Regions from separate parts of the Paenibacillus sp. LjRoot56 genome, predicted to be linked through region 2. Evidence: riboswitches for the same ligand, from Rfam matches in the RefSeq annotation. Region 2 holds a riboswitch; each other region holds the start of a gene.
The links. A riboswitch is a leader RNA that binds a small molecule or an ion and turns the genes downstream of it on or off. The one in region 2 is predicted to bind cyclic di-AMP.
Positions count from the first base shown of each region.

Region 1 (10,136 bases), on a different contig from region 2:
ATACGTAGTATATCTAGGATTGGACGGGCTATTGGTGTCTTTATCATCATCGTCGGGTTCATGTATCCAACGCCCGCTGCCCACGCTTCTTGGTTGGATCGGGTAAAAGATATCTATCAATTGCCAAGCAATGTAGAACAAATCCAGAAGGATTATGAGGCTACGAAGCAGCAATTAGAAGAGCAAAAGGACAAGTTGTCGGAAGCCGTCAGGCAGTCGCAAGAAATCGAGGATCGTCTCCTCAGTCAGAATGAGGCACTTAAGAAGGACAACGAGCAGTTACAAGAACGGTTGAAGGCGATGGAACAAGTAGCGCTGGATAAGGATAAACGAAATCGCAAAATAACCTACATGGTGATTACGGCTGCCGCGTTGGTTGTAGGCTATTTCTTGCTTGGACGTGTGTTTCGCTTCTTCGTTTGGCGTAGACAGAAACGCGGGCTGCGTTAGCAGGCTAGTGTGAGGAGGTTGTGTCATGGAGGTCATCTTTGAAAATGCGAGTTTGCAAGCTAGGATGGCTACGCTTCAGCTTGACTATGGCGAAGCCGTTTATGTCCTTCATCCCAACCAAATTGTAGCGTTTCAAGGGATGCCAGAGCTGCGCGAGGATGCTTTGATGAAGCTTCCTGGTATGTATAGGAAAAAGCGCTTGATCCAATCACGGGTGAGAGGGCCAGGCCAATTACTTATGGGACTGCCTGAAGCGTATAGTTTGGCTGTAGTACCTTTAGAAGCGGAAGATGACCTCTTGTTTGAGTTTCGTCATGTTCTCTTCTATACGGAAGGCGTGACCTTTACAACGCACCTCCAGAGCGTCAAGAATACATTGATCACGCAGGATCTTGTCAAAATGCAATTTCATGGCCCCGGAACGCTAGGTTTATTAACAGCGGGTCCTTTGCATCAGATGGCTTTAGATCCGAAGCAGCCTTTGTTTATAGATGTTAGCTGTCTGGTGGCGTATCCGCGGCAGGCGAATCTACGGCTATGTGTGTATGGCAATACAATAGCAAGCCAGCACATGAATTATCATTGGGAGATTACGGGGCATGGTCATGTACTCATGCAGCCTTGTAAGCCGGATCCTAAGTTGGACGAGCACATGAAATCGGATAGCTTGCTGCGCCGCATAGCTCGGGAAGTTCTGCCATTTGGCGGCGTTTTCATAAAATAATAAAAAAATTTAAAAAAAAGTTGCATTTGTTTTGAATACCTGATATATTATTCCTTGTCGCCTCAGAGAAACACTTGCTGAGCGAAAGAGAAATTACACCGTGCGGAAGTGGCTCAGCGGTAGAGCATCGCCTTGCCAAGGCGAGGGTCGCGGGTTCGATCCCCGTCTTCCGCTCCAATATTTGCGCCCTTAGCTCAGCTGGATAGAGTATTTGACTACGAATCAAAAGGTCGGGAGTTCGAATCTCTCAGGGCGCGCCATTTACACTTTATATTCACTACGGGACGTAGCTCAGCTTGGTAGAGCACCTGCTTTGGGAGCAGGGGGTCGCATGTTCAAATCGTGTCGTCCCGACCATTTTAGAATTTTTTATATGCGGGCGTAGTTTAATGGTAGAACTTCAGCCTTCCAAGCTGATCGCGCGGGTTCGATTCCCGCCGCCCGCTTAAGAAAGAAAGAAAGAAAGAGACCACCTTCGGGTGGTCTCTTTCTTCATAATTAGGGAATTGAACCCCTTAGGGTTCGACCGTCCCAATATACCATCTTCCCGCCGCCCGCTTACACAAGAAAGAGCCTGTCTCAAAAGTCAATTTATGAAACAGGCTCTTTTTCTTTTTTTGTTAATGACCGATGAGTAATAACCTACTTCCCACTTCCTGCAATTTAACTGGATTTTCTCCATCTATTTGAAGCGGATTTCTCGAATTCGAAAGATTAACTGTATTTCCTGTAGTTAAATTCCTTAGATTTGTTCGATTCTTTAAACTTCATACAAATTAAATGTACTTTCTCCACCTAATCACGAAAATACGTCAGATTCGAGCAAATTAGCTGTAATTTATACATCTAAACACGAATCGGCAGACTCATCGATATGGAGCATCGACGTTCCGTCTCATATTCATATTTTTCAATAGTCATACACGTGTATCTAGGTTAAAATGGGAAAAACATGCAAAGGGGACTTACCGAAATGAACGCTATTGAAAATCGTATTCATGGGTTACATCAGTATCATTCGGAGTTAACGGCGCCTGCTGATCTGGCTGCATTCTGGGAGCGCACATACGCGGAAGCTACGCAAGCAGCTTCTTATACAAGAGAGACGGTGGCATCACCTTTTGTACAAGCGGAAGTGAATAAGATCGTCTTGCAGGGCGCTGCGGAAACACCAATTCATGCTTGGTTGTTACTGCCTAATGCGGAGAGCAAGTCTAAGGTACCTTGTATTGTTACATTCCCAGGCTATACGGGCTCCAAAGGAAGACCTGAGGATCATGCAGCTTGGTTGCTTATGGGGTATGCGGTACTTGCAGTTGATGTACGCGGGCAAGGTGGCGATAGCGGTAATCTGCTGCCACAGGAGACTGGCATGACGAGGGGCTGGATTACACAGGGGATTCTCAATGCGGAGACAAGCTATTATCGAGCAGTTGCGATCGATTCTTTGCGTGCTGTGCAATGCGCGTTAGAGCAGCCAGAGATCGACAGTCAGCGTGTATTCGTATACGGTGGAAGCCAAGGCGGAGGGCTCGCCCTACTCGTAACTGCGTTAGAGAAGCGCATTCGGGCAACCATTGCCCATGTACCGAATCTTTGCCACATGGATTTAGGCCTGTTGAATTCGGTTAGTTCGCTTAGTGAGGCAGCGGATTTGGTTACCCGGTTCCCAGAATATCTGCCTGACGTACTGCGAACGGTTTCTTATTTTGATATTATGAACCTAGGTGATCGTATTCAGCAGCCTGTTCACGTTACGGTAGGATTGAAGGATACGTGTTGCTTACCAGAAGCCATTTTTGCTGCGTATAACCGAATCGAATCTTCACACAAATCTATTGAAGTGTACCCCTTCATGGGACATGCGACACCTCCTGGCTCCCATGCTGCGGCACATGCCTTTTTCTCAAAATGGTAGGGACTGAAGTAAGAAGCTTCCCGGTTGGATAACCTATAGCTAACTTGAAGGGAGGTGCTGACAGATGGAAAAAGTGGATTCATTTGAAGAGGTATTCGAGCTGATGGAAGCGGCTTTTCCTGTAACCGAAATAAGGACATATGAAGGTCAGCGGGCGCTGTTATCTCATCCTAATTACAGCATCGATGTCGAGAGAGATGCACAAGGGCAACTGCTTGGCTTCCTGGCCAGTTGGAGCTTTAGCACGTTTCGATTCGTGGAACATATCGCAGTGGGTGCTGCCACAAGAGGCGGTGGGATTGGCAAGCGAATGCTGACGACGTATATGAGCAGTGCAAGCACGCCTATCGTACTTGAAGTCGAGCCTCCGACTGCCTCAGATGCTACGCGGAGAATTGAATTCTATAAGCGCTGCGGTTTCCATTTGAACCTATTCCCTTATGCGCAGCCTCCCCTCAGAGAAGGGCAACTCACATTGCCTCTCAACATCATGAGTTATCCTAGTCCGATGACGGAAAAAGAGTTTAATCCCTGTAAGCATATCCTGTTTACCGAAGTGTATAAGCAGCTGCTCTGAGAAGAGTGGCTGTTTTTGTGTGCTTTTACATAGAAAAGGAAACACTTACCATCTCGCAAAAGTTGTCAAGGCAAAACGAACTATGCTAGTCTAACATAGACAAAAAATGCCGAATCTCAGAGCATCGAAAGCTCTGGTACGGGGGACTTCTTTACTTGGGGTGAATGAATGCTCAGTTAGCCATAGGCTAATGGGGCGTACTAGGGAAAACCTCTTCCCGAACCCGTCAACTAACCTCGGAGGCTTCAAGGAGGCACAACGTTTTGAAACTTTTTACCAAAAGCTTTATTTGTTCATGCGCTCTTGTAGGCGCAGCCATTTCTCTGTTCGCCGCTCCATCCACGCATGCTGCTGCCCCAGACACTTCTTCAGTGAAGGTTCAAGTCAATGATGAATTGGTGCAGTTCCCGGAAGTTCAGCCGTTTATTGATACGGAAGGTACACTTCAGGTGCCACTGCGTGTGTTGTCGGAGAAATTAGGTTATCAAGTGGGATGGGCAAAGCAAGGCGATGAAGTCGTCGTCACGCTTAAGAACAAGGAACAGGCAATTCAACTCACAACGGACGATGAGCAAGCGATCGTAAACAGTAAGTTAGTTGAGTTAGAGAGCAGCCCAACTTTGGTTAAGGGGAGTACTTATGTCCCTCTACGCTTCGTTACAGAGACGTTTGGATCTGCGATTGCGTGGAACGATGCGAATAAAATCGCCATCGTGGAAGAGGACGGCAAGACTCATAAGCCAGCCTGGATTGCACCGCCACCTGCAGTTCTAGCAGCCCCAGTGGCCAAGGTCGTTCAGTCATCCATTGCAGCTCAAATTATTCAAGCAGCAACGACATTTAAAGGGACACCTTACCGATGGGGAGGAACTACACCTAAGGGCTTCGATTGCTCAGGATTCGTTCGTTATGTATACGAGGCCAAAGGGATCGAGCTGCCACGCACTTCCGTGCAAATGTACGATCAAGCGGGGTCAAGAGTGACGGATTTGAAAGCGGGGGACCTCGTCTTCTTTGCTTCTGGTATCGTCAATCATGTAGGCATTTACATCGGAAATAATCAATTCATTTCCTCGACAACGTCCGTTGGTGTAACGGTTGATAGTCTCGCTAGCTCCTATTGGGGCTCAAGATATGTAGGTGCCAAACGGGTGTTATAAGATAGTTACGAAATCAAGTATAAGTACCGGTGTAAGAGCGTATGTTCGCTATGTCTTTCTGTATGGAAGGTAAAGCGGCAGATGCTCTTTTTTTTGCGCGAATTTGTGCGATTTTTATCGAATTTTTGAGAATTATAGCCTATAATGGAACAATGGTTGGAAGAAAGTAGGTGACGCGTACGACATGCAAGTCAGTGTCTGGAAAAGCTGGTTTCATAAAATTAAATTGTCGGGTCGAACAGATCGCATGTATAACGTGGAAACAGGTCCTGCCATACCGGAAGACATTCGGGTCGTAATTAAGCAATTTTTTCATACGTATAACCATTTCAAAGGGGCTAGGGAATACCAAACAGATACGTTTATTAAAGAAGTATTTTACGCAACAAAACAAGATCCAAGGGATCAGCGCTCCATAGATGAGATGGAAACTTATATTCAGAGCAAGAATGTGAATCGGTTACGACTGAAATCTTATGTCGTTGATGAATATTTACGTGTTGGTGAGAAGGTGTGTATGATCGGTGTGACGCGGGAGTTTAGCAATGCGCATCGCAATCGTGTGCTTTATTTTATCATACAAGAAGAAGGCACTTGGCGGTTCCATCATATCGTGAGATCACATCATGGCAAAATTCTTGAGAAATTTCAGGTGAAGGAACAGGTAGGATTTGTGGTTGGGGATGATAAAGTAGCACTGCTCTTTCTAACACATGCCGATTCGGCGGATGCTTCCACGTTTATGTTAGGGGATTATGTTCACTCTGAAGGCTATCTGGAAGTGGAGCAAGAGGTCAGCGGTCAGCTCTATTATCGCATTGTTCGAATGAATCGCGTACATTAAGATGGTTAATAGTCAGATCTATAAGCGGCATGAATAGGCTTTGCTCGGTCGTCGAGTAACGCTTATTTGGTGTATGTGAATACGGAAGTATGCAAGTGGACACAGCCCACCTCCATATGAAAGAATGGAACTATCATGCATGAGGTGAAAGGTTAGGTGTACATGCCTGAAAGGGAGGCAAAGATGGAGAAAGAACCGATGGAGCTGGAGGAGCAGTTTTGGAAAAAAGTAGATGGCGAGCAGTTAGGTCAGCTTCTACACATGATTACCTTGAGTAAGGGGCTGGAGCCTAGTCGGGTTGCTTTTGTATGTATAGGGACAGATCGCTCAACAGGCGATTCACTAGGTCCACTTGTGGGAAGTAGGCTTGCAGAGCTAGGCTATCCTTATGTCATTGGTACGCTTGCAGCACCGTGTGATGCTACTAATTTGGCCTTGCGCTTGCAGGAAATTCCACCGAGTGTTGTCGTTATTGCGATAGATGCGTGTTTAGGTCGGAAATTGAGTGTGGGATTGTACCAATTGTCGAACCAGCCACTGGCTCCAGGAAAATCTGTAGGTAAAGATTTACCGCCTATTGGTGATTACACGATTGCGGCGATCGTGAACGTGGATGGACCTAGACAGTATAATGTCCTGCAAACGACTTCGTTATTTCGTGTTATGCAGATGGCAGAAGAAGTAATCCGTGCAATTGTTTATGCAATTCCTTTGTAGCTGAGGGGCAGCAAAGAGGAGAAAGATCGGAGTGATTAGTGAGTGATGGGACCAGGTGGGCCAGGAGGAATGGGGCGGCTTTCCGACCGGAATCGTCCAAAGGCCAAGTTGAAGGATGTATCGATACGAAGGATTTTGTTATTGTTCAAAAGATATTGGGGGCAGCTCTTGGTTATTATCGGCTTGGCACTGCTTGCGGCAGTGATGGGGTTGATCCCGCCTCTAGTCATGAAGGAAATTATTGATACCGCAATTCCGCAGGGACGTGTTCAGCTATTGTCCGTGATGGCGCTGCTGTTAATCGTGCTGCCTGTGTTGAGCGGAATGGTAGGCGTATGGCAGAACCATCTCAATACCAAAGTAACCCAAGGGGTTATTCGGGATTTGGGGCAGTCGTTGTTTCACAATCTGCAGCGGCAATCCATGTCGTTCTTCACGGACGCGCGATCTGGTGAAATTGTTCAGCGGATCACAGGGGACGTGCAGTCGGTACAGAGTGTGGTTACGTCCATTGTCGTCTCTTCGATCACGCAAATCGTCATTGTTTTCACAACAATAGGTATCTTGTTTGCGTTAGATTGGAAGCTGGCGATCATATCAGTGCTCATTCTGCCACTTTTCGTCTTGCCTGTGAAAAAGGTATCTAAGCTGCGGAAAGAGTTACGGATCGAAACGCAAAAGGTACGTTCAGACATCACCTCGCAGTTAAATGAGAATTTCGGCATTTCGGGTGCGTTGTTGACGCGGATTTTTGGCAGAGAGAAGCAGCAAGAGCAAGAATTCACAACGATGAATCAAAAGGTGATGGATCTCGAGCTGCGGCTCAATCTTGTCGGCCGTTGGTTCGGAATGGCAACGAGCACGTTAGGGCCGTTAGGCACGGCTATTATTTATATCTATGGCGGCTACTCCGTCATTCAAGGGGATATGACATTAGGCTCGATCGTCGCGTTTACGGCGTATTTGGGACGGTTGTATATGCCAGTAGGGACCTTGCTGAATCTACATGTCGAGGTAGCGACAGCGCTGGGGGTATTCCAGCGAATTTTTGAGTATCAGGACATGGTGCCTGATGTCATGGATGCTGAGGGCGCGCGCCAGTTAGGGCCTGTGGCGGGGCATGTGAGGTATAAGCAGGTGTCTTTTGCTTATAAGGTTGGGGAGCAAAGCAGAGCGAGGGAGAAAGTGAAGCAGGAGGAGCGAGGCGGAAAAGCTGAGAAGCCGTTGGAGGCAGGCCAGAAGCGAAGAACGGTGGAACAAAGCGAAAGAGAGAGACTGGTGGATCGAGGCGAAGGAGCTGAGAGAGGGAAGCTGATAGATCGAAGCGGGGAAAGGGAGAAGGTGCAGTATGCGCTGCGCGACATCACCTTCGAGGCGCAGCCAGGTGAGATGGTTGCGCTTGTTGGACCTAGCGGCGCCGGGAAGTCGACGCTGATTGGAATGATTGCGCGGCTGTACGACCCGACAGCCGGTGTTGTTGAGGTCGACGGCGTGAACGTCCGCGACGTGGAGTTAGCGTCGCTGCGCGCGCAGATCGCGTACGTGACGCAGGAGTCTTTTCTGTTCCACGCGACGATTGGCGACAACCTGCGCTTCGCGCGGGAGGACGCTACGCGTGAGGAGATGGAGGCCGCTTGTCGGCAGGCCTACATCCACGATTTCATCGTGTCGCTCCCCGATGGGTACGACACGATGGTCGGAGAGCGCGGCCACCGGCTCTCCGGTGGTGAGCGCCAGCGGATCGCGATTGCTCGCGCGATCCTGAAGCGCCCGCGCATCCTCATCCTCGATGAGGCGACGTCGCACTTGGACTCGGAATCCGAGTCCTATGTGCAGGCGGCGCTCGAGGAGCTGATGCAAGGGCGCACGACGCTCGTGATCGCGCACCGGCTCTCCACGGTGCTGGCCGCCGATCACATTCTGGTGATCGAAGCGGGCAGCGTCGTGGAGCGGGGGACGCACAGCGAGCTGCTCGCAATGGAAGGGCTGTACGCGCGGCTGTACAGCACGCAGTTCGCGAAGGTTGCCGAGGAGGCAGCGAAGGGCGGCGTAGGCTAGCAGCCGCTGAAATGCGGGCAATAAGGCCCTAAAAGGGTCTTATTGCAGAGCGGGACGTCCTCGGCGCAGCAAATAACGCCCCAAAAGGGCGTTAAATGTGAGTATTGCCACCGAATGGGCGGAAACGCAGGAAATAAGGCCCCAAAAGGGCCTTATTTCGTAGCGGGAAGCCCTCGGCGTAGTAAATAACGCCCCAAAAGGGCGTTAAATGTGAGTATTGCCACCGAATGGGTGGAAACGCAGGAAATAAGGCCCCAAAAGGGCCTTATTTCGTAGCGGGAAGCCCTCGGCGTAGTAAATAACGCCTTAAAAGGGCGCTAAATAGAGTATCGCCCACCGAATCGGCGACACAGCACAGGCAGATCGCTAACCCGCAAAATAAAAAGGGATATTCCTCAGGTCAATTGACCTAGGGAGTATCCCTTTCTTGTTAAGTTACTAATTTGTTTAAATGATCAAGTGTGTGAGTAAGAGGACGAATTTAGGAGTAGGAGTAGGAGTAGGAGTAGGAGTAGGAGTAGGAGTAGGAGTAGGAGTAAGCTGCCGGAGGCAGAGAAACGGAACGAAGATTCGCTATCTCCGAATCTACAGCCACAAATTGGCGTATCGATCTGAAATAGTGCCCTCACGTTCCGCAACTTTACTGGAATTGGCGGAATCCTCCATTTAGTGCCCTCACGTTCCGTTACTCTACCCGAACATTCACCTGCGGACTAGAAAGCCCGGTGTCGGGAGTTCCATGGCTCCCAATCACGACATCGTCGCTATCCGCCAATCCTGCTGGATCCAGTTTGGTTCCTTCGCGCAGCAAGTAGTTGAAAAACAAAACGTAGTACGACACGATGATGAAGAAAACACCTGCAGTGACGGGATCTTTGGTAAATTGTGAGAGTTCAGCAGGGCTGAAGGTAGTCGTTGGCTCCGTAGAAATAGCCACACTGGCGTAGCGATACGCGATGCGACCTAGGAAGAGAACAAGGACGGTGACCTCAATCCAAAGATGTGTGCGATAGTACCAGCCATCACTTCGATGCTCGAAGCGGGTATGGCGAATCGCAGTTCGCCCGAGCAAGGCACCGCCAGCAAGCCCGATCAAATAACCGATGAAATGGATGGGATGAACGAAGCCCAAGAGGAAGATGACCACTCCGAAGAGGCTGAACAGCGACAGACGAAAGATGAGTCTGCCACGGGAAAGCTTTTGAAAGCCAATGGTGCGCTTCACCCGTCGATAAATAAAAAAACCAAAGATAAGAATCGGAATTACATAATGCAAAGCGTCCTGCATGGGGAAGAACCTCCAAACCTGTTATTGTATTTCCTAATTGTAGCAAATTTGGACGGCCCATCGTGAGAAATGTTATTCCGTTTACAAAATTGTGTCATACACTTAATAGTAGTTCGATAAACTTACTATTACACACTCAAAGTGCCGCAAGGAGTTGACGGTAAATGGCTATGATCACTCATGTTAATGTATGTAACACAGTTAATGAAATTTACTGTTGTCTTCGTAATAAAATCGTAAAACTGGATGCGCAGCAAAAGGAGCAATTCTGCAATGGCTGTAAAATGTTCTCAGGTGGTGCAACGGGTTACGACCACGGTGTTTCTTGTACGTGGGAGGATTTGCGAACCGTAAGTAATCCGCATGTGGTCCTAGATCCAGCCCAAGAGTTTAAACATAA
Region 1 covers NZ_CAXURV020000003.1:1,469,757-1,479,892, reverse strand. The annotation lists gene ACSQ8O_RS25595 (hypothetical protein) at 1-450, shown strand, start outside; gene ACSQ8O_RS25590 (AIM24 family protein) at 476-1,174, shown strand; tRNA gene ACSQ8O_RS25585 (tRNA-Gly) at 1,277-1,351, shown strand; tRNA gene ACSQ8O_RS25580 (tRNA-Arg) at 1,358-1,434, shown strand; tRNA gene ACSQ8O_RS25575 (tRNA-Pro) at 1,455-1,531, shown strand; tRNA gene ACSQ8O_RS25570 (tRNA-Gly) at 1,550-1,620, shown strand; gene ACSQ8O_RS25565 (acetylxylan esterase) at 2,148-3,092, shown strand; gene ACSQ8O_RS25560 (GNAT family N-acetyltransferase) at 3,157-3,669, shown strand; cyclic di-AMP (ydaO/yuaA leader) riboswitch at 3,767-3,929, shown strand; gene ACSQ8O_RS25555 (C40 family peptidase) at 3,933-4,829, shown strand; gene ACSQ8O_RS25550 (hypothetical protein) at 5,014-5,673, shown strand; gene yyaC (spore protease YyaC) at 5,857-6,390, shown strand; gene ACSQ8O_RS25540 (ABC transporter ATP-binding protein) at 6,460-8,448, shown strand; gene ACSQ8O_RS25535 (hypothetical protein) at 9,134-9,736, opposite strand; gene ACSQ8O_RS25530 (hypothetical protein) at 9,901-10,136, shown strand, end outside.
Region 1: it holds a riboswitch for cyclic di-AMP, as region 2 does, so the genes downstream of both, ACSQ8O_RS25555 (C40 family peptidase) here and ACSQ8O_RS07300 (hypothetical protein) in region 2, are expected to answer to the same signal.

Region 2 (10,136 bases):
GTGATTCCCGAAATTCGCATTTCGAATCGCGGGTTGGTGGATGTGACTCAATTTAAGCTGATTGATGTGGAAATCGTCTAACCAATCAATAAAATTCGAACCTTTTCTGAACATTAGAGCATTATTCTAATGTTCTTTTTTCTATGGCGTTTCCAGTATTTATAATGGATTTCAAGAAATAGGGCAAACTGAGACGAACTTATCACATCAAGGTGGTGTACGCACATTGTTGACTGTTTTGAAGCGTTTGTTAATAGGCCAGCCCTTGAAGTCCCATGAATTAGGCGAGCAGAAGTTAAATAAAAAGAAAGCGTTGGCGATTCTTTCCTCCGATGCACTCTCCTCGGTAGCCTATGGCCCAGAGCAGATTCTAATTGTCTTAATAACGATTAGCGCAGCGGCGTTCTGGTATACAATCCCTATTGCTTGCGGTGTTCTGTTTCTCTTAGTAGCTCTTATTTTGTCCTATCGACAAATCATCTTCGCTTACCCGCAAGGGGGAGGTGCTTATGTCGTCTCGAAGGAGAACCTGGGGATGAACGCAGGGTTGTTTGCGGGCGGATCCTTACTGGTCGATTACATCCTGACGGTAGCGGTTAGTATATCCGCGGGTACCGATGCGATCACCTCAGCTTTTCCAAGCTTACACAGCTACACCGTACCGATTGCTCTGGCACTCGTATTGTTTATCACGATCCTCAATCTGCGCGGAATCACGGAATCGGCCTCCATCTTGGCGTATCCCGTGTATTTGTTTGTGATCGCATTGTTAGTCCTGATAGGTATTGGTTTATTTAAGATCCTTACAGGTGAAATTTCTCCTGATTTGCATACGCCCTTGGGGACACCAGTTGCGGGCATTTCCTTATTCATCTTGTTAAGAGCCTTCTCCTCAGGCAGCTCGGCATTAACAGGGGTTGAGGCGATATCCAATGCCATTCCGAACTTTAAGACGCCTGCCCCGAACAATGCTTCCAAAACATTAATGGCCATGGGCTTGCTATTGGCGATTTTGTTCGCCGGCATCATCTACTTGGCCTACTACTACGGCATTGCCCCGGCCGAGAAGGAAACTGTTGTTTCTCAGATTGCGACGGTGACATTTGGCCGAGGACTGATGTATTATATCGTCCAAGGTACAACCGCGATGATTCTTGTGCTCGCCGCGAATACGGGCTATTCCGCATTTCCTTTGCTCGCGGTGAATTTGGCCAAAGATAAATTTATCGCTAGAATGTTTACGATGCGCGGCGACAGATTGGGCTATTCGAACGGGATTATCTTCCTAGCTGTGACCTCTATGCTATTAATTATCGTGTTCAAAGGGCAGACCGAACAGTTAATCCCGCTCTATGCTGTCGGGGTGTTCATCCCCTTTACGCTCGCACAGACAGGCATGCTGGTGAAATGGTTTAGGGAGAAGCCGAGAGGTTGGCTGCTCAAATTAACGGTCAACTTGGTAGGGGCATTCATGAGCTTCATCGTCATGATGATTTTCTTTATCACCAAGTTTGGACAAGTTTGGAGTGTGCTCATTTTCCTGCCGCTCATCGTTTTCATTTTTCATCAAATCAAAAAGCATTACGATGCGATCGCTGAACAATTGCGACTCTCTTCTTGTGAACCTGCCATAAAGATTGAAGGGAATGTCATGATTGTACCTGTAGCCGGCTTCACACATGTGGTGGAGAATTCGTTGAACTATGCCAAGTCGCTGTCACCCGATCAAATTATTGCGGTGTATGTGGCTTTTGAACGGGACGATGAGAAAAAGTTCGAGGAGAAATGGCAAAAGTGGCAGCCCGATGTGCGTTTGGTCACGCTGCACTCCCATTATCGAAGCATTGTTCACCCGCTGACCAAATTCATCGACACGGTTGAACACAAGGCCTCGGAATCGAACTTCCGGGTGACCGTGATCATTCCACAGTTTATTCCTAAGAAGAATTGGCATAACATCCTCCATAATCAGTCCAGTTTACTGATAAGGGCGTTCCTGCTGTATAAGCGGAATTTGGTTGTGACGACCGTGCCATATCATTTGAAAAAGTAGCGTGAATGCTCGATAGTTCGGGTGGGGGTGCACTGGCGGCAGGTGTGCAAGTCGATTTTATCGACTTGGTACGGGTTGGACTCCGCCCTCAGCATCAATTAGTCTGAAATTATCGAATTAATTCCTGAGATAAACTGGAAAAGGTAGCCCTTACTTCAGAGTAGGGCTACCTTTTTTCATTCATGTTTCCATCTGATGCTCCTCACTTACCCGTTGCATAAACCCACGAAGCTCTGCCTCGGTTTCACAGACGGCGGCATGTTCCAACCATACAAAGAATTTCTTCTTGAGAATGGCTGAAACATGAAGGGGGTACGTCTCCCGCGATTTGATGATATACAATCCAGAGGAAACTTCACTCCAGGGTGATTTGAAAATCGTACGGATGGATAAGCGAGTCCGCCTCTCCCAATCCTGTTTTTTCTGTTTGTTTCTTATGGACTCATACATTCTCATTATGGTTTGATGATCGGATATTTCGGTCCATGTTGAAAACCCTGACTGGATAGCATCATGTATAATCTCGGACTTTTCTTTAGAAAACCAGTAACCAACAATGATAGGAAAATGATGTTCCTCTTCTAGCCATAAGACACCGAACCACTCGTAATCTAAATCGATTGGATTCAACAAATGCGGTAGGGTTCCTAAATAGTATCGGGAGGTGGAAGTCATGACATTTCTCCTTCTGACGCTTTGTTTGAAACAGTAGAATTGCAAAAAGTCACTTTGCTTGATGAGCGCCATCTGATAGGTATAATTGTATGATTGAACCTTATAAAAAGGGGGTAAAGAATCCATAGCTAACGTATAAAAATACAATAAAAATGCAAATCCACTGATAGTCTCGAAGCCGTGGGATTAGAGGTTGATGGCTACGAATCGCCAAAAACGGAAGCAAGCTGAAGCATTTATATCGAAAATGAATGTTTGGATAGTTTGGATCCAATTTTATTTGCTGAATTAGCTGAAAAATAAGAAATAGAGTCCCTACACGCCGTTTTACTTTCTTGGCTATGAGGCGTAATATTCGGATCAACAACAGATCATTTAAAGCAAAACGCTGAATTCCCGTAAGGGAAACGGGGGAACCAGAAGAACCGATAGGATACAGCATCGGTTTCTCGGGGTGAATCTTTAGCAAGCGCAGCTTGCTAGGGTAGGGCACTTCCAAGCCCGAATCCGACAGCTAACCTCGTAGGCGCATTGGGAGAGAACGACCTTCTTTTCGTGCCGTCCACAGCGCGTTTATTCACGCTGTTTCGAAGCCCGATAGTAGAGATTCTCTGCTCTTTGGCTTCTTTTTGTTGTTCATATTTTGAGGAGAGTGAATCTATTATGTATCCCGAACCCCTGACTCTAGTGAGAGAATCTGACGAATGTACCGAACTTATCAAGGAATGCAAGATTATCCGTATTGAATGTTTTCGATTTGATTGTGAATTATCCGATAAACTGCAGCCTGGGCATGGCACCGACTGTCATTGCGGTATACTGACGATTTCAACGAATCTCGGAACATGCGGTTTAGGGCAATTCGTGATTCCATGCGGCAATCTGAAAGGGGATTTCGTTCAATGGGCGTCAGTATTTCAGAAGCTCAAAGGTCTTCCTCTTCAAGATGGTTTACAATATGTTCATCAGAAACAAGAGGCATGGGGAGAAGTACGATCTCATTTAATGGCAACTGCACTAACGAATTTATCGGAAAAGCTAGAGAACTTATCAACTGCAAGTGAACAAGAACTAAGTTATCTATCCAATCGCACTTATTTATTTGAGCATTCTGGGGCGTATATCTCTTTCTAAGAGAGAAAGCTAGATTACAATTCAAAGAGCACCTCCAACCACTAGTCATTGAGTGGGGAGGTGCTTTTTTGATTTAACTTGGATAGGTGGATAAGAGAATCCATATTTTTATACTTTTTTTATACCGATGCCATAGTTTCTTTACCCCCTTTTTATATGGATCGGCGTTACAATGTTTCAGGAAAGGGGGCGGTGATCGTCATGCAAAGTGATTTTTTGCTGATAGCTGCGCCAACCAAGGCAGGCGAGGCGTTTATGAAACATACGAAATTGGTAGGAATTCCTTTTGTTGCATTAACAAACAACAAGATGGAGAGAATCAAGTTAAAGGGTCTAGGGGCGAAGCGAATTATCCAAGTAGATACAACAGACTCAGGAGCATCCATCAAGGAGGTGTGTCCGTGTACAACGATGTAACAATGATCTTATTATTTGCAGTAACTTTTCTAGGCTTTTGGGGATTTGCAAAATATTGTGAGAAAGCATAAGCGTAAGTTTACGAAGTCGTTTTTCAAGAAAAACGTTAGGAGGCAATCAGATGATTGTTATCGGACTTATTGCATGTGCCATTATGGTGTATCTTGGTTTTGTTTTAGTGAAGCCAGAGAAATTTTAATTGTAGAATATGAGATTACGTAAGCAAGGGGAGAACCTACTATGGGTATGGGATTATTACAAGTAGTTATTACACTGGGGATTATCATGCTTTTGGTAAAGCCTGTGGGCATCTACTTGGTAAAAGTGTTTGGCTATGAGAAGAGTGGCCTTGATCGTGTTTTTGGTCCTTTCGAGCGTGTATTTTATCGCATCATGGGTGTTAAAGAAGACGAAGCCATGGGGTGGAAAAAGTATGTAGGAGCTGTCCTGTTAGTTAACTTTGTGATGATGCTTCTTATGTACGCTGTATTTCGGCTTCAGAAATACTTACCGCTTAATCCTGATGGTATAGGTAATATGCCTCCGGCACTCGCTTTCAATACAGCTGTTTCTTTCATTACCAATACGAACTGGCAAGCTTACAGCGGTGAAAATGCCATGTCCTATTTGTCACAAATGGTGGGGCTTACGTTCCCGATGTTTACTTCGGCAGCAACTGGATTTGCTATTGCGGTTGCCTTCACGCGCGGTTTAGTTGGCCGTCAAGATAATCTAGGGAATTTCTATGTGGACATAACTAGGGCGATTACACGCGTATTCCTGCCACTTAGCTTCATTGTTGCTTTGGTCCTAGTTTTTCAAGGTGTTCCACAAACTCTACTGGGTGCCGTACATGCTACAACCATTGAAGGTGCTGGGCAAACCATTACTCGTGGTTTAGTTGCTTCTTTTGAATCTATTAAACACATAGGCACCAACGGTGGTGGTTGGTTCGGCACGAATGCCGCGCATCCTTTTGAAAATCCAACACCTGTTGCCAACTTGATCCACATTATTTGTATGATGCTTCTACCTACCTCACTGGTGTACGCATTTGGACTCATGATCAAGAACAAGAAGCAAGGCTGGACGATCTTTGCAGCGATGGGGATTATTTTCGTAGTTATGGTTGCTACGGTTTTCTATGCTGAATACAAAGGTGTGCCTGCAGTAGATGCGTTAGGCGTACATGGGAATATGGAAGGCAAAGAAGTACGATTCGGAGCGTCCGAATCTGCGTTATTTACAGCCGTGACCACAGCTGCAACAACAGGCAGTGTCAACAATATGCATGAGTCGCTTACGCCTCTCGGAAGCATTGTTCCTTTTGCCCAAATGATGTTGAACAATGTGTTCGGCGGTAAAGGAGTAGGCTTGTTAAACGGCTTGCTTTACTTGATTTTATCCGTGTTTATCTGCGGGTTAATGGTAGGGCGTACGCCAGAGTTTTTAGGTAAAAAGATTGAAGGGAAAGAGATTAAATTAGCGGCCATCGCGATTCTTACCCATCCGCTGATCATTCTCGCACCGACAGCTTGGGCGCTGATTCGCCCTGAATCTATTCATTCTATCGCTAACCAGGGCACGCATGGTCTCTCAGAGGTGTTGTATGCCTTCACATCGGGTGCAGCTAATAATGGCTCGGCCTTTGGCGGCCTGACCGCGAACACGAACTTCTACAATTTGGGCATTGGTATGGTGATGCTGTTTGGTCGTTACATTTCGATTATCGCGATGCTGGCCATTGCGGGATCACTTGCTACGAAGCGAGTCGTACCTGTTACGACGGGAACACTTCGGACGAATACGCCTTTATTTATGGGCATTATGATCATGATTATTCTAGTTATTGGTGCTCTAACGTTCTTCCCGGCGCTGGCACTGGGGCCGATTGCTGAACATTTGGCGGCGCGTTAAACGGATAGACGTAATAGAGATGGAGGATTGATTGGACTGTGGAACGTAAAAAAACATTAACTAAAGATATTGTGAATCAAGCTATCGTGGATTCGTTCAAAAAATTAAATCCTTGGATCATGATGAAGAATCCGGTCATGTTCGTGGTGGAAATCGGCACGGTGATTACCCTTCTGCTTTCTCTTGCACCCGAGTTGTTTGGCAGCTCGGAAGTAGGGCGGGGGTATAACATCGCAGTGTTCTTGATCTTGCTGTTTACCTTACTATTCGCTAACTTTGCTGAAGCGTTGGCGGAAGGTCGAGGTAAGGCGCAGGCTGATTCCCTCAGGAAGACGAAATCCGATACGATGGCTCGCTTAGTTCAAAAGGATGGCACTTATAAGCAAGTGTCTTCGACTTCGCTTCGCAAAGGTGATGTAGTACGCATTGAAATTGGAGAGCTTATCCCCTCCGATGGTGAAATTATTGAGGGTTTGGCCTCTATTGATGAATCAGCGATTACTGGGGAATCTGCTCCGGTAATTAAGGAAGCAGGCGGCGATTTCTCATCTGTGACAGGCGGTACACGGGTAGCCTCTGACTATATCGTTGTCAAAGTGTTGACGGATCCCGGCGAATCATTCTTGGATCGTATGATTGCGCTCGTCGAAGGTGCCAAACGGCAGAAAACGCCGAACGAAATTGCTTTAACAACGCTGCTTGCTGTACTGACATTGATCTTCTTAATTGTCATTATGACGATGGTTCCAATGGCATCGTATTTGAACGTAAAATTAGAGATCTCCACGCTGATTGCGCTGCTCGTATGTCTCATTCCGACCACAATCGGCGGGCTCCTATCCGCGATTGGTATCGCTGGGATGGATCGTGTGACGCAGTTTAACGTGCTGGCGATGTCGGGTAAGGCTGTTGAAGCGGCTGGTGATATCGATACGATGATTCTGGATAAAACGGGGACGATTACTTTCGGGAATCGTATGGCTGCCGAGTTTGTGCCCGTGGGTGGTAAATCTGTGAAAGACATTACGTTTGCAGCGCTGCAAGCCTCAGTGAAGGATGAAACACCAGAAGGACGTTCCATTGTTGAGCTTGCCAATAAACTTGGCGAGTCTTGGCAAGCGGATCACTACTCGGATGCAGAAGTCGTGGAGTTCACCGCAGAAACGAGGATGTCGGGACTTGATCTAGCAGACGGTGTGAAATTCCGCAAAGGTGCGGTTGATGCGATCAAGAACTATGTTACTGCGCATGGTGGTAAAATTCCAGCTGATTTAGAAGCGATAACGAACCGAATCGCGAAAGCAGGAGGCACGCCACTCGCAGTTGCGATTAACGAGCGAATCTATGGTGTTATTTACCTTAAGGATACGGTAAAACCGGGCTTGAAGGAACGTTTTGCGGAACTTCGCGCAATGGGTATCAAAACTGTGATGTGTACAGGGGATAACCCACTTACGGCTGCAACGATTGCACTCGAGGCTGGTGTAGATGAGTTTATTGCTGAAGCGAAGCCGGAAGATAAAATTGCCGCAATCAAGAAAGAACAGCAGGAAGGCAAACTCGTTGCCATGACAGGCGACGGCACGAATGATGCGCCTGCACTTGCACAAGCGGATGTAGGACTCGCGATGAATTCAGGGACGATGGCTGCCAAAGAGGCGGCTAATATGATCGATCTGGATTCCGATCCGACCAAGCTGCTATCGGTGATCTCTATTGGTAAACAATTACTGATCACTCGTGGGGCTTTGACGACGTTCTCGATCGCCAACGACATTGCTAAATACTTCGCGATCATTCCTGCGATGTTCATTCTAGCTATGCCGCAGCTGCAGGCCTTGAATATTATGAATCTGGCATCACCAGAATCGGCCATTCTATCTGCTTTAATTTTCAATGCTATCATCATCCCGCTGTTGATTCCCATTGCAATGAAGGGTGTTAAGTACCGGGCGATGTCGGCTGATAGGCTGTTGTCACGTAATATTTTGCTCTACGGTATCGGTGGTGTGGTTGTACCTTTTATCGGGATTAAAATCATTGATATGGTACTTCATGGCTTAAACATCGTGTAAAGAGATAGAGAAACGAGGAGATCATTTTATGAAATCGGTTATGATAGCTGTTCGTGTATCGTTATTGTTCATGATCGTCTGTGGACTTATTTATCCACTTGCTACGACAGGGGTGGCTCAAGTTTTATTTCCCAAACAAGCAAATGGCAGTCTCATAGAATCAGGCGGTACGGTTATTGGATCGGAATTGCTGGCTCAAAACTTCGAGTCTCCAAAGCTGTTCCATCCAAGAGAATCGGCAGCCAAGTATGACCCTACAGCATCATCTGGCTCCAATACAGTGGTAGCTTCCAGCGATTATGCAGCGGCAATGGCAGAGAAAATTGCCGCGTTAAAGGCTGAAAATCCTACGCTAACTGAAATTCCGGCAGATTTAGTTACTGTTTCTGGCTCAGGCTTTGATCCGGACTTGTCACCAGAAGGAGCGAAAGCCCAAGTTCCAAGAATTAGTAAGGAAACCGGGATCACCGCGAACGAGCTTAATGATTTAATTGACCGCATGTCAAAAGAGCGGCAGCTTGGCATTTTTGGGGAACCAAGAGTCAATGTGACTGAATTAAATAGTGAACTGCTTAAACAAGTGAAATTGTAAAGTAAGCAGGGTGCCACTCTCGATATGAGAGTGGTTTCTGCACTTTTTAGAGAGAGGGAAGGAGGCCACCATGATGGATGGTTTCAAAAGAAAAACACCAGAAGAGATTCTATTATCCATCTCCAAACTGCACCGCGGCAGCTTGAAAATTTATATCGGGGCGGTTAGCGGATCTGGTAAAACATATCACATGCTGCGTGAAGGTCATAATCTCAAGGGGCAAGGGATCGATGTGGTTATTTGTGCGGTTTCGACGCTCCAACGACCGGAAACCGTGGAACAATTAGGGGATTTGGAGAGAGTACCAAGCATTCATTGGATGAAAGACGGCGTGGAACAAAAGGATCTGAACTTGGATGCCTTACTCGAAAGAAACCCTGAAGTTGTTCTCGTTGATGGGCTTGCTCATCAGAACCGAGAGGGTGCTCAATTCCCAACTAGGCTCGAAGATATTAAATATTTACTCTCGCACGATATAAGCGTGATCAGCACGGTGAATGTCTATGAGCTAGAAGGGACGATGGAGGTTGCTCATAAACTGACAGGTATTGAAGTGGGTCACTGCGTTCCCTCTGATACCTTAGAACTGGCCGATGAGGTGAGACTCATAGATGCAACGCCGGAAACGATTTTAACGCGGCTAGAAGAGGGGCATCTAAAGGGAAACAAAGATGCAGCCTTATTTAAACGCGGTAATTTAGGTGTGCTGCGAGAATTAGCTCTCCGTCTAGTTGCCGAGGATGTCAATGATTCTTTGGAAGCACATCGTGAACAAATGGGGTTTCAAGGGCCATCCGGAGCGACGGAACGTATACTAGTTACAACGCAATATCATTGGAATGGATCCATTTATGTACGTCGTGGTCAACAAATCGCGAAGCGATTGAATGGCGATCTGCATGTAGTCACGCTGCGTAAACAAGGTAAAACACTTACCAAAGAAGCGGCTGCATTTCGAAGGTCCATTATGAAGCTTGTAGAGAAAGTAGGAGGTAAATTTGAAGAGCTGCCGCTTACTTATCGCCGCTGCATTCCTCGGATTTTAGTGGACTATGCGAACGCCAATCATGTTACACGTATTGTGTTAGGGCATTCCAAACAAACGAGATGGCAAACTTTTTTACAAGGCTCCGTTATCAATGGTGTGTTAGAAAGAACCAAAAATATCGATGTGTTTTTGATAGCCGATCGTGCTTCTCAAGAGGGAGAGCGTATTCTGCCTGCTCATATTCACACGCCCAAGGAGCCTTACAAATATAGACGTCTGAGCACA
Region 2 covers NZ_CAXURV020000001.1:1,638,803-1,648,938, forward strand. The annotation lists gene ade (adenine deaminase) at 1-81, shown strand, start outside; gene ACSQ8O_RS07290 (APC family permease) at 227-2,053, shown strand; gene ACSQ8O_RS07295 (hypothetical protein) at 2,234-2,728, opposite strand; cyclic di-AMP (ydaO/yuaA leader) riboswitch at 3,105-3,273, shown strand; gene ACSQ8O_RS07300 (hypothetical protein) at 3,392-3,862, shown strand; gene ACSQ8O_RS07305 (hypothetical protein) at 4,064-4,279, shown strand; gene ACSQ8O_RS07310 (potassium-transporting ATPase subunit F) at 4,401-4,478, shown strand; gene kdpA (potassium-transporting ATPase subunit KdpA) at 4,526-6,196, shown strand; gene kdpB (potassium-transporting ATPase subunit KdpB) at 6,235-8,271, shown strand; gene kdpC (potassium-transporting ATPase subunit KdpC) at 8,300-8,863, shown strand; gene ACSQ8O_RS07330 (histidine kinase) at 8,937-10,136, shown strand, end outside.

Region 3 (10,136 bases), on a different contig from region 2:
CAGTATCACAGATGCGATGCGCGCTTCTGAGAAATCCGATATTGCTTTCACGAATATTGGCGGTATTCGCACGGATATTGATAAAGGTGAGCTAACCTATAGCGAAATGTTTGAAGTACTACCTTTTGGCAATTACAACGTAACGGGTACGATGACTGCTGCACAAATTAAAAAAGCGCTCGAAGTTACAGACAAGTATACAAGTCTTCCAGCCATTCAATTCTCAGGTTTGAAGGTAGAATGGGATAACACAAAGCCACTTGGTGAGAAATATTCCAAAATTACCTTAGTAGATGGCACTCCGATCTATGTGGATGGCAAGTTTAATACAGACCGTACGTTCAAAGTGACAACCAATGATTTCATGGCTACAGGCAGTGGCGATGGCTTTACGGTATTCGGTGAAGTGAAGGATTGGAAAGATGGCGCCATCATGCTAGACGCTTGGGTAAATCACGTCAATTCCCTGAAGGCTGCTGGTAAAGAGTTATCTGTACAAGACGATGGTCGCGATGTGCGTTTGGATTTGAAGAAATAAGCTATTATTTTATTATTAATCCCATTAAATGAGAAAAGACCTTTGCCCTCATCCAGCTATGGATAGGGTGAAGGTCTTTCTAGTCTCTAGACGTGCAAATCTCGTTTTTGAAAGGAAACATACGTAACAACCGTCAGTAAGGCAATGACAACTACCGAAATGATGACAAACACGGCATCGAATCCACCGCCATACATAATATTCTTCGCCTCATAAAATTTAAACGGGGTTACATATTTCAAGAATGTCAGCTTATCGTTGAAATCAATGGCAATGGATAAGATAAACGTAATGAGCATGATGCCCGTTGACAGCGAGGCTGCTTTTTTGGAATTTCGATAAACGGCTGCAATGGATGTCCCGATGACTAGAAAGAGCAGCTGCAATATAAACATACCCAGCATGACGATGGAGATATCACCGTTGACCGCCTCGCCTTTGCTATATGCTCCAACAATCAACATGCTTGAAATCCATGACACAAGGTTAAAAATAACAATGTTCACGAAAGCGCTTAGCAGCTTCCAAGTGATGATTTGGTTTCTGGATAAAGGCTTCACGAATAAAAACTCTGCCGTCTTATCCCGCTCTTCCTTCGCGATGATATTGGCGCCTAGCATCGCCGCATGGATCGTTGCCATTAACAAGAAATATAGGACCAAGATGCCAAAATAACCGCTTGCCTTCGATAAATCTAATGCGCCGCCACCCATAATCACTTGGAGTGACTTCGGCATTTCCGCCATAAGATCATTTATCTGTCCGTTCGCTGCTGTTGCTTGATACTTGTTCATGCCGCTTCCGATTAGAAAGATGAGCCCTAGACTCCAAAAAATCATTGATTTCCGAAACGTCTTCATTTCTCGCCAAAAAATATTCATTGGCTATTCCCCCTCTCACCCGCATTTATACGGCATGAACATCCTTTTTCGTGTAGATGAAGTAGCTGGCTGCAATCGAAACAACGATAATCGCGATGGCTGCAATGACATAAGAGGCTTCATAGCTAGCATGCTCAAGCATGTATGTCCCATTAAAGTACTTGAATGGCGAGAAATACCGTTTGGCCCCCTCCCCATCTACGGCAACGATCATTCCGATAACGAAAAAGGCAAACACCGTACCCAGACTGACGGATAACACGGCTTTCATTTTAGAAAACACGACCGAAATGATGAATCCTATAGCAAGAAACATCAGCTGGATAAACAGCAAAGTGAAAGAAATTAATAGAAATGTGCTCACATCAAAGTTGACCGTTTTTACTTGAAGCGCCATTAGATAAGCTGCAGCGATATAGATCACGCAGGTAATAACTAAGGAAGTAACAGCCGCTAATAGCTTGGAAGTTACTATTTTCGTACGTGTTACGGGCTTTGTAAGTAGAAAGTCTGCTGTTTTCTCGCGCATTTCTTTCGAGAGTATTGACGTTCCCAGAACCATGGCTTGAATGGCTCCGCAAAGCGTAATGTACATAAAGATGTACATATAGAACCCGAGTAGGGTACCAAACGTTTCGATTTGAATACCAAGCGCTTTCCTGACCCCTTCTGGATACCCTTCTAATATGGAAGAAAACTCAGCAAAATCCTTAGAAACCGAAGGAAAAAGGGATAGGAATAAGACGATGACTGCAATTAAGGAGCACGTCCACGTAATTGTGGATTTCCGATAAGCTCTCAATTCATGAAGGTAGATATTCATTCCGCTTTAAGCCTCCTTTTCATAGTAATGCATAAAGATCTCCTCTAAATCTGGCTCTTCAATCCACAGATTATCAATTTCAATTTCAGCAATCTTTCTCATGACTTGATTAATGTTGCCTTTAAATAAGAAGCTCGTCGTCTGGCCTTGGACATCAATGTTATTGACCCCGGTCATTTTGAAAAAGTTAGGATCAAGCGCTTGGGCCGTATCCACTTTAAATCGCTTGAAGTTGTTTTCTTTTAATGTGCTGATTTTCTCAACCGTTACAATCCTGCCTTCCTTAATAATCGCGACTCGATCACATAATCTTTGAACTTCACTCAATATATGAGAGGAAAAAAGAATCGTAGCTCCTCTTTGATTCTGTTGTTCGAGCAATTCGAAAAACCTCTGCTGCATGAGCGGGTCCAGTCCACTTGTCGGTTCATCCAGAATAATGAGCTTAGGATCATGCAGCAGCCCTTGAACGATGCCCACTTTCTTTTTGTTCCCCAGAGATAGATCATCAATTTTCTTCGTAACGTCTAGATCCATGATTTCAGCAAGCTCTTTGATTCTCTTGGTGCAATCCTTCTTGTAAAAGCTGGCCGAATACTTGAGTAGGTCGATTACCTTCATGTTGTCATAATAAAAAACTTCGGACGGTAAATAGCCGATCTCTTTCTTAATTTCTGGCGCAAACTGGATGCAGTCTTTCCCGAAAATTTTGGCACTGCCGCTTGTTGGAAAAATCAGAGACAGCAGCGTTCGAATCGTCGTTGATTTCCCTGCCCCATTGGGTCCAATGAACCCAAAGATTTCCCCTTCTTCGATCGTAAAACTAACATCGGTAATCCCTCTTGCGTTCCCATAGGTTTTGGTCAGATTGTTGATTTCAATGGCATGCATCGTACATCCTCCTTATGGCATATATGTAATTTTTTAGATGAAAGACAAGCAAAAAGAAGCCCTAAGCATAGAGAATCTCTACGCTCGGACTTCTTCACATAAGAAGGCGAGTGTGCGGTTCTCTCTCAATACACCTACGAGGTTAGCTGTCGGATTCGGACTTGAGAGCGTCCTACCTAATGCTTGTGAGCATCAGGATTCACCCCATGAAGCCAAGTATTGCTTGGACGGCTTCGATTGGTTCCCCCGTTTCCCTACTGGGAATTAAGTGGTTTCTTTTTAAAAAAATCAACTTGTCGTAATGAATCTTACGCCGTTCTTTATCGAATGTAAAACGTAGATTCGCCTTTAATTTTTGCTTATTTGACTTTGGTAGTTGATGAAAGCGCATACATGTAGTGGTGACGTTGATTATCCCATACTTTGCTACTTATTAATGCTCTTTAGGAGATAAAGCTCTGTGGCGTCGGCTGCCCAAGATGATTACATTCATTCGATCCATTGGAAACGATGAAATCAATCTGATATACTAACTCCAATATATGGCATCTATGACTGCCTTTTCCGAATTTCAAAAGAGTCACGCTGTAGTCGCAATGGCTCGCAAAGAACATGTAAAAAAACCTTCAATTGCTTGAAGGTTTTTTTACGTGCTGTACAGCCGCCGATACTCCTGTGGCGTCATTCCGGTATGCTCTCTGAAGCGCGCAATAAAGTAACTGCTCTGGGAAAATCCGACATGCTCTGCCACTTGCTTAATCGTCCATTCGGTAGACATGAGCAGTTGTTTAGCTACAACAAGACGACTTTCGAACAACCACACGACTGGTGTGCGTCCCATCACTTCGTGAAACATTCGACTAAAATAGTAGGTACTGAAGCCTGCCTGCTCGGCCATCTGCAGGAGAGTTAGCGGTTTCGTGCAGTGCGTACGAATATATTCGGCTACCTCTCTCATCCGTGCACGCTTATCCAGTATGGTTACTGTTCCATGCGTCTCTGCGCGTAAGGCAAGCTCAGCAAGCAGTTCATAGAGCTTTACGGCCAATTGTACCTCGTTCCGATCATATGGGGATGCTAGCTCCAATAAGTCCCCGGTCAATTGTTCGAGCTTAGGTACATCCCTATACGTAAACAGCCAAACAGCCGAAGTTCCTTGATCATTCAACAACCTGTCGAGCCCCTCACCTGCAAGGTGTACCCAAAATACTTGCCATGGATCGTTCACATCTGTTCGATACTCCTGCTCAAGGCCCGCCCCGTAATAGAAGCCTTGCCCTGCTTCCAGGGCAAATTCCTTCCCATTCGCTTTGACATAACCTTTACCACCTAACACAATATGCAAATTGGCTTGTTGCAGCTGACCCTTAAACCGCCACTCCTGATGCTCGGGGAATTCTGCATATTGACCTATCATATCCGGATACGCCGTGTAGTGTTTATACATTGGCTCCGGTAATACATAATGAATTCGCATGTGCCCTCCAAAACGCAAAAATCTGATATATGTCGCAAAATGATGTTATATACATAATATTATAAAGAAATATAATGAATACATAAAGAGATTAAAATAACAAAAAAATACTATATCCATAGAAATGGGGATGTTATTACTCATGCAAAAGACCATTCCAGGAGAGAAATTTGATCTAGGCGTATGCTATTACCCTGAGCAGTGGCCAGAGGCTATGTGGGATGACGATTATAGGAGAATGCGAGAAATCGGCTTTACCATCGTACGGATGGGTGAGTTTGCATGGAATTTCTTCGAACCAGAGGAAGGGGTATTCGCCTTTGATCTGTTCGACCGCGCAATTGATCTTGCTCACGAGCATGGACTGAAGGTCATTCTTGGCACTCCCACAGCCACACCGCCTGCTTGGATGACCTATAAATACCCGGAAATCCTGAATGCCACATTTGAGGGTGTACAGTATCAGCACGGACTGAGACGTCACTACAATTACAGCAGCCCAATTTACCGCGACTATTGTGCGAAGATTACCGAGGCTATGGCAATTCATTATGCTAACCACCCAGGCGTAGTAGGCTGGCAGATCGACAACGAGCTTAACTGCGAAGTCAACGTCTTCTATGCCGAAGCAGATCATGCAGCGTTTCGGAAGTGGGTACAGGAGAAATATGGTACCTTAGACGTATTAAATGAGGCTTGGGGAACCGTCTTCTGGAATCAGAGCTACTCGGACTGGGAGCAAGTTCATTTGCCTCGCCCGGCGCCTTCCAAATCCGTTAACCCTCATCAAGCGCTGGATGAAAAGCGATTTATCTCGGATAACACCATATCCTTCGCCCGTTTACAGGCAGACATCTTACGACAGGTTGCCCCAACACAGTGGGTCACCACCAACGGCATGTTTGGCCATTTGGATAGCCATGCCATGACGGATGAACTGTTGGACTTCTTTTCTTTCGACTCGTATCCGAACTTCTCAACCATTTGGAACGATGCCGATCGCGAGAATCCGCTCATGGATCGCAGCAATTCCAACCAACTCACCAAGGTACGTTCGATCTCACCCACTTTCTGCATTATGGAGCAGCAGTCAGGCCCTGGCGGTTGGGTGAACACAATGGGACAATCAGCACCCAAACCAGGCCAAATGCGATTATGGACCTATCAATCAGTTGCTCACGGGGCGGATATGGTCCTGTTTTTCAGATGGCGAACGGCAACATTTGGCACCGAAATTTATTGGCATGGGATCAACGATTACCATAACCGTCCCAACCGAAGGGTCGCTGAAGCAGCAACAATTAGCCGAGAATTGGGGAAAATCGGAGAGGTAATTGCGGGATCTCGTTTCACAGCGGAAGTGGCTATTCTGCACGATTATGACAATGAGTGGGATGGGGAACTTGACCAATATCATGGTCCGCTAACAAAAGAGAGTGAATACAGTTGGGGGAAAGCCCTGCAGTTCAGCCATATCCCTTACGACTATTTGTATGTGCAGAATAAGACTAACCTAGATGACCTAGCTCGTTACAAGGTGCTCATCTATCCGCATCCAGCCATTATGTCGGAGGAAACGGCGGAACTTCTTAAGCAATATGTAGCCGCAGGCGGCAAGCTGGTTTTTGGAGCCCGCTCCGGTTATAAAGATCAACGCGGACATTGTCGAATGACGCCATTCCCAGGTCTCGTCGCGGAACTGTGCGGTGTCACGGTCGAAGACTTTACGCTCATCGTGAACGAAGCAGCGACACCTAACATGCGCTGGATCGATGGTGGAGGCGAAACCAGCACGCCTGCCCGTCTGTACAACGATATTCTCCTGCCAGAGAACGAGAACGTACAGACACTAGCCTTGTTTGACGGCGACTACTATACAGGCAAACCGGCGCTTACCCGCAACCCATATGGCAGCGGTGAAGCCTATTATTTCGGGGCCGCGTTCAGCCGCGAGGTAGCGGATGGGTTGATCCGCCGCCTGGGGCTGCAGCCTGCTACCGCAGGTTGGGCGGAGCTGCCGTCTGAGGTGGAGGTTGCCATCCGCGTGAAACGGGATCGCCGGTTCGCCTTTATCCTGAACTACACCGACAAACCAGTCAAAGCTAATCTACTGAAGGAGCTGGAAGACTTGTTGGAAGGTGAACGGGTTGGTATGGGGGAGCTGGAGATAGCTCCTTATGGTGTGAAGGTTTTGGAACTATAATGAGAAAGGAACCGATGCGCTAAGCACTGGTTCCTTTTCTATATCTGTGAGGTTCGTTTATATTCTTGAATCGAAACGCCCGTTACTTTTTTGAAGCGGTGGCTGAAATAATAAGGATCCTTGATCCCCACCTTTTCCGCGATCTGATACGCTTTCAAGTCCGCTTCGTTCATGAGCTTTACGGCTTCATCAATCCGCAGCTTAAGCAAATAATCCGTGAAACCCTGACCTACTTCCTGCTTGAAAATACGACTTAAATAACTGGAATTGAGGTGAAACTTCTGGGATACAGAGCCCAACGAAACTTCGGAGTTTCGAAATTCATCAGTCAAATAGGACAAAACATCGTGAACAATCTGGTTTGTTTTCTTCATTCGCGTACCCTGCACATAATCCGCCGCGTCTTCTGCCAATTTGGACAACAATTGACTCAAGTCACCCGTCGTGCGGCAACCGAACATGCGATTATAGACGGCGCCATTCAACAAGCTTGACCGCAATTGCGTAAAACCTAACTCCGACATGGCCAGATTCAGCATCGAAATAAAATGGACACCGAGCGAGTACATGTGTTCATTCGGCGCTCCCTCCGTAGAGGCTAAGGAACGAAAAAGCTTATCAATGGATTTAACAGCCTTCTCTTTTAGTCCCGTTTTAATAAAAAAAATGATTTCTTCCGTATCCGATAGCTTCAGATCTGTGGAATAATTAACCAGGCGAATATCTTCTCCAAATGAGATGACCTGGTCTCCGCCAAATAGTTTGCCATAGCGCAGCGCTTCAAGAGCCTCCTTGTAGCTATGTTTCACACGAAGCAGGTTGTCGCAAACGCCCCCAACCCCTACAGTTGCTTGGCAATTCAGCTTATCCTTAATGATGCGAATGGACTGTTCGCCGAGGGCCTCCAACTCAACTGCTTGCTCCCAGCTAATCATCACGATGCGTCCGCCATTGTCTTGCAGAACATGAATCCCCTCGCGCTCTTGCACGAGAAATTGGACAGCCCTTTTGCAGCCTATGCTGAGGTTCAGTCTTCGCTCTTCTTCAACGTTCGGCTCGCTCTGAAAATCGAGTACAGCAACGGAGCAGCAAGCTCGAAACGATTCACCAAAAAAGTAGTCAAACCTCCGATGGAGTTGCTCTCCATTTGAGGTAGTGCCTACGAGTAGATCCATTAGAAATTTTTCTCTAAGCTCTTGGGTATTCTCTAGAAGCTCGGACTGTATTTTGCGATATTCCTGCCAATGGGCTGCTTCTTTCTCGATCACATCTTTTAAATCAATAGCCAGCTTTCTCAATACATCAGGTTGTAGAGGCTTTAACAAGAAATCATGGACACCGATCTTCACACTTTGCTTCGCATATTCAAATTCCGGATACGCTGTGAGAATCACAACCTTAATGAACGGATCTCTTTCTCTGATCAGCTTCGCAAGCTCCAATCCATCCATGTACGGCATATTAATATCAGTAAAGACGATATTCGGCCTTACCGCTTCAATCAAATCCAGCGCTTCGTTGCCATTGGCCGCCTCCCCTACAAATTCAATGCCAAGGGAATGCCAGTCTAGGAGAACTTGCAGGATCTTTCTTGGATTGACTTCGTCATCAACAGCAATAGCCTTTATCCTTCCATGTTCCATTGCGTGTCCTCCAGATAGGGTATTTCAATTTCGATTTTCGTTCCATTTCCTGGTGAACTGCCAATTGTATAGGACATGCCGTCTCCGTAAAAAAGCTTAAGTCTCGTTATCGTTCCACGCAATCCGAAGCTGGCGGCATTATGACTAAGCTGTTCCTCATTCATCGAATCAAGCTTATCCTCCGAGATGCCTATGCCATCATCTTGAATGGACAAGATGACTGATCTGCCTGAGATCACGGCCGAGACAGTAATCACTCCCTGCTGCCCCATCGGCCGGATGCCATGGTACAGGGCATTTTCCACAAGCGGTTGCAGGGTAAGCTTGGGAACGGGATAAGCGTGCAGCTCATCGCTCAAATCATAAACAGCAGTAAACATATCAGGGTAGCGGATATGCTGAATCGTTAAGTAGTTCTTTGCAATATCAAACTCTTCTTTGAGCGAAATGATTTCATTCCCTTTGCTCAGACTCAAGCGGTAATATTGCGCTAACGCTGAGATCAGACGGTAGGTTTCTTCCCTCTCTCCAGCCAATGACAAATATCCCGCTGATTCCAAGGCATTGTATAGAAAATGCGGTTTAATTTGCTGATGAAGAATATGAAGCTCAAGCTTTCGCCGCTGCGACTGCTCCTCTTTCTCGCGCTCCATGGATTGTTGGATCGTTATGAGCAGACGGTTATACCGATCTTGAAGCTGCCGAATTTCATTGGAATTCGGATTAAGCAGAACTTCCTGATAATCACCCGTCTCCGCTTTTCTCATCGACTTTAATAAACTTAAAATCGGGTGGATGATAGATCGCGTGATCCAAATAAACCCGAGAAAAATAAAAACAACATTAAAAGCGACAATCGGGAAAAGAACCCGATTTACTGCCCTGTACGGATTCGGCCAGTCGCTCATCGAGAATGCGGTTGCATAACGCCAGCCGCTAACCTCCATTTTATCGAAGATGTAACGATGATTGGCTATTGTTTTAATGAAGCTTCCTGAAGCATGTGACCGGAACTCCTCCGATTCTGCGAACTGCTGCAGCTCAGGATTCTCAAAATCGATCACAAGCGCGCCTTCCCGATCCACCATGAGATCGTATTTCTTGCCATCAATCGTATGTTCGTAAGGCTTTTTAATCTGGGTTAATGGAATGTTAATCATCACCATGCCAATCGGTTGGGCCGTATTCAGATCATTCACGACACGGATTAAAGAGAGATATTGCTCCCCTTTTACCTGCGTATTTAAGATTCCGCCTGCATTGATTCGCCATATCGAGCCACCGTTCCTGTGAATGGCTTCCTGATACCAAGGCGCTGATTTAATGCTTGCTATATGCAGGCCAAGCTTCTGAAATTCCAGTGAATAATACAAATCATCATTGCGAAACAAATAAACAGAGGCTACATTAGACTCTGCGAGAAAAATCTCATTTAACACCTTCTGGATACTCGAGTTCGAAGCAACGAATCCATCGTAAGTGAAGTCCGTCTTAAGGAGCTCCTGGACGGTGCTGCTAGCGATAACCCTTTGGGAATATTTCGAAGCGTTATCGAACAACGAATTCATATTGGATTGAATCGCATTTAAGCTTTGTTCGGACACTTCCGCAATCTTGCCGTCGATTAGACTTCGATTAAAGCGTTGATACAAGACGCCGCTGATCAGCAGAGAAACCGAT
Region 3 covers NZ_CAXURV020000003.1:1,170,528-1,180,663, forward strand. The annotation lists gene ACSQ8O_RS24210 (5'-nucleotidase C-terminal domain-containing protein) at 1-538, shown strand, start outside; gene ACSQ8O_RS24215 (ABC transporter permease subunit) at 625-1,419, opposite strand; gene ACSQ8O_RS24220 (ABC transporter permease subunit) at 1,445-2,242, opposite strand; gene ACSQ8O_RS24225 (ABC transporter ATP-binding protein) at 2,249-3,133, opposite strand; cyclic di-AMP (ydaO/yuaA leader) riboswitch at 3,249-3,414, opposite strand; gene ACSQ8O_RS24230 (AraC family transcriptional regulator) at 3,780-4,610, opposite strand; gene ACSQ8O_RS24235 (beta-galactosidase) at 4,753-6,813, shown strand; gene ACSQ8O_RS24240 (response regulator) at 6,852-8,456, opposite strand; gene ACSQ8O_RS24245 (sensor histidine kinase) at 8,438-10,136, opposite strand, start outside.
Region 3: it holds a riboswitch for cyclic di-AMP, as region 2 does, so the genes downstream of both, ACSQ8O_RS24225 (ABC transporter ATP-binding protein) here and ACSQ8O_RS07300 (hypothetical protein) in region 2, are expected to answer to the same signal.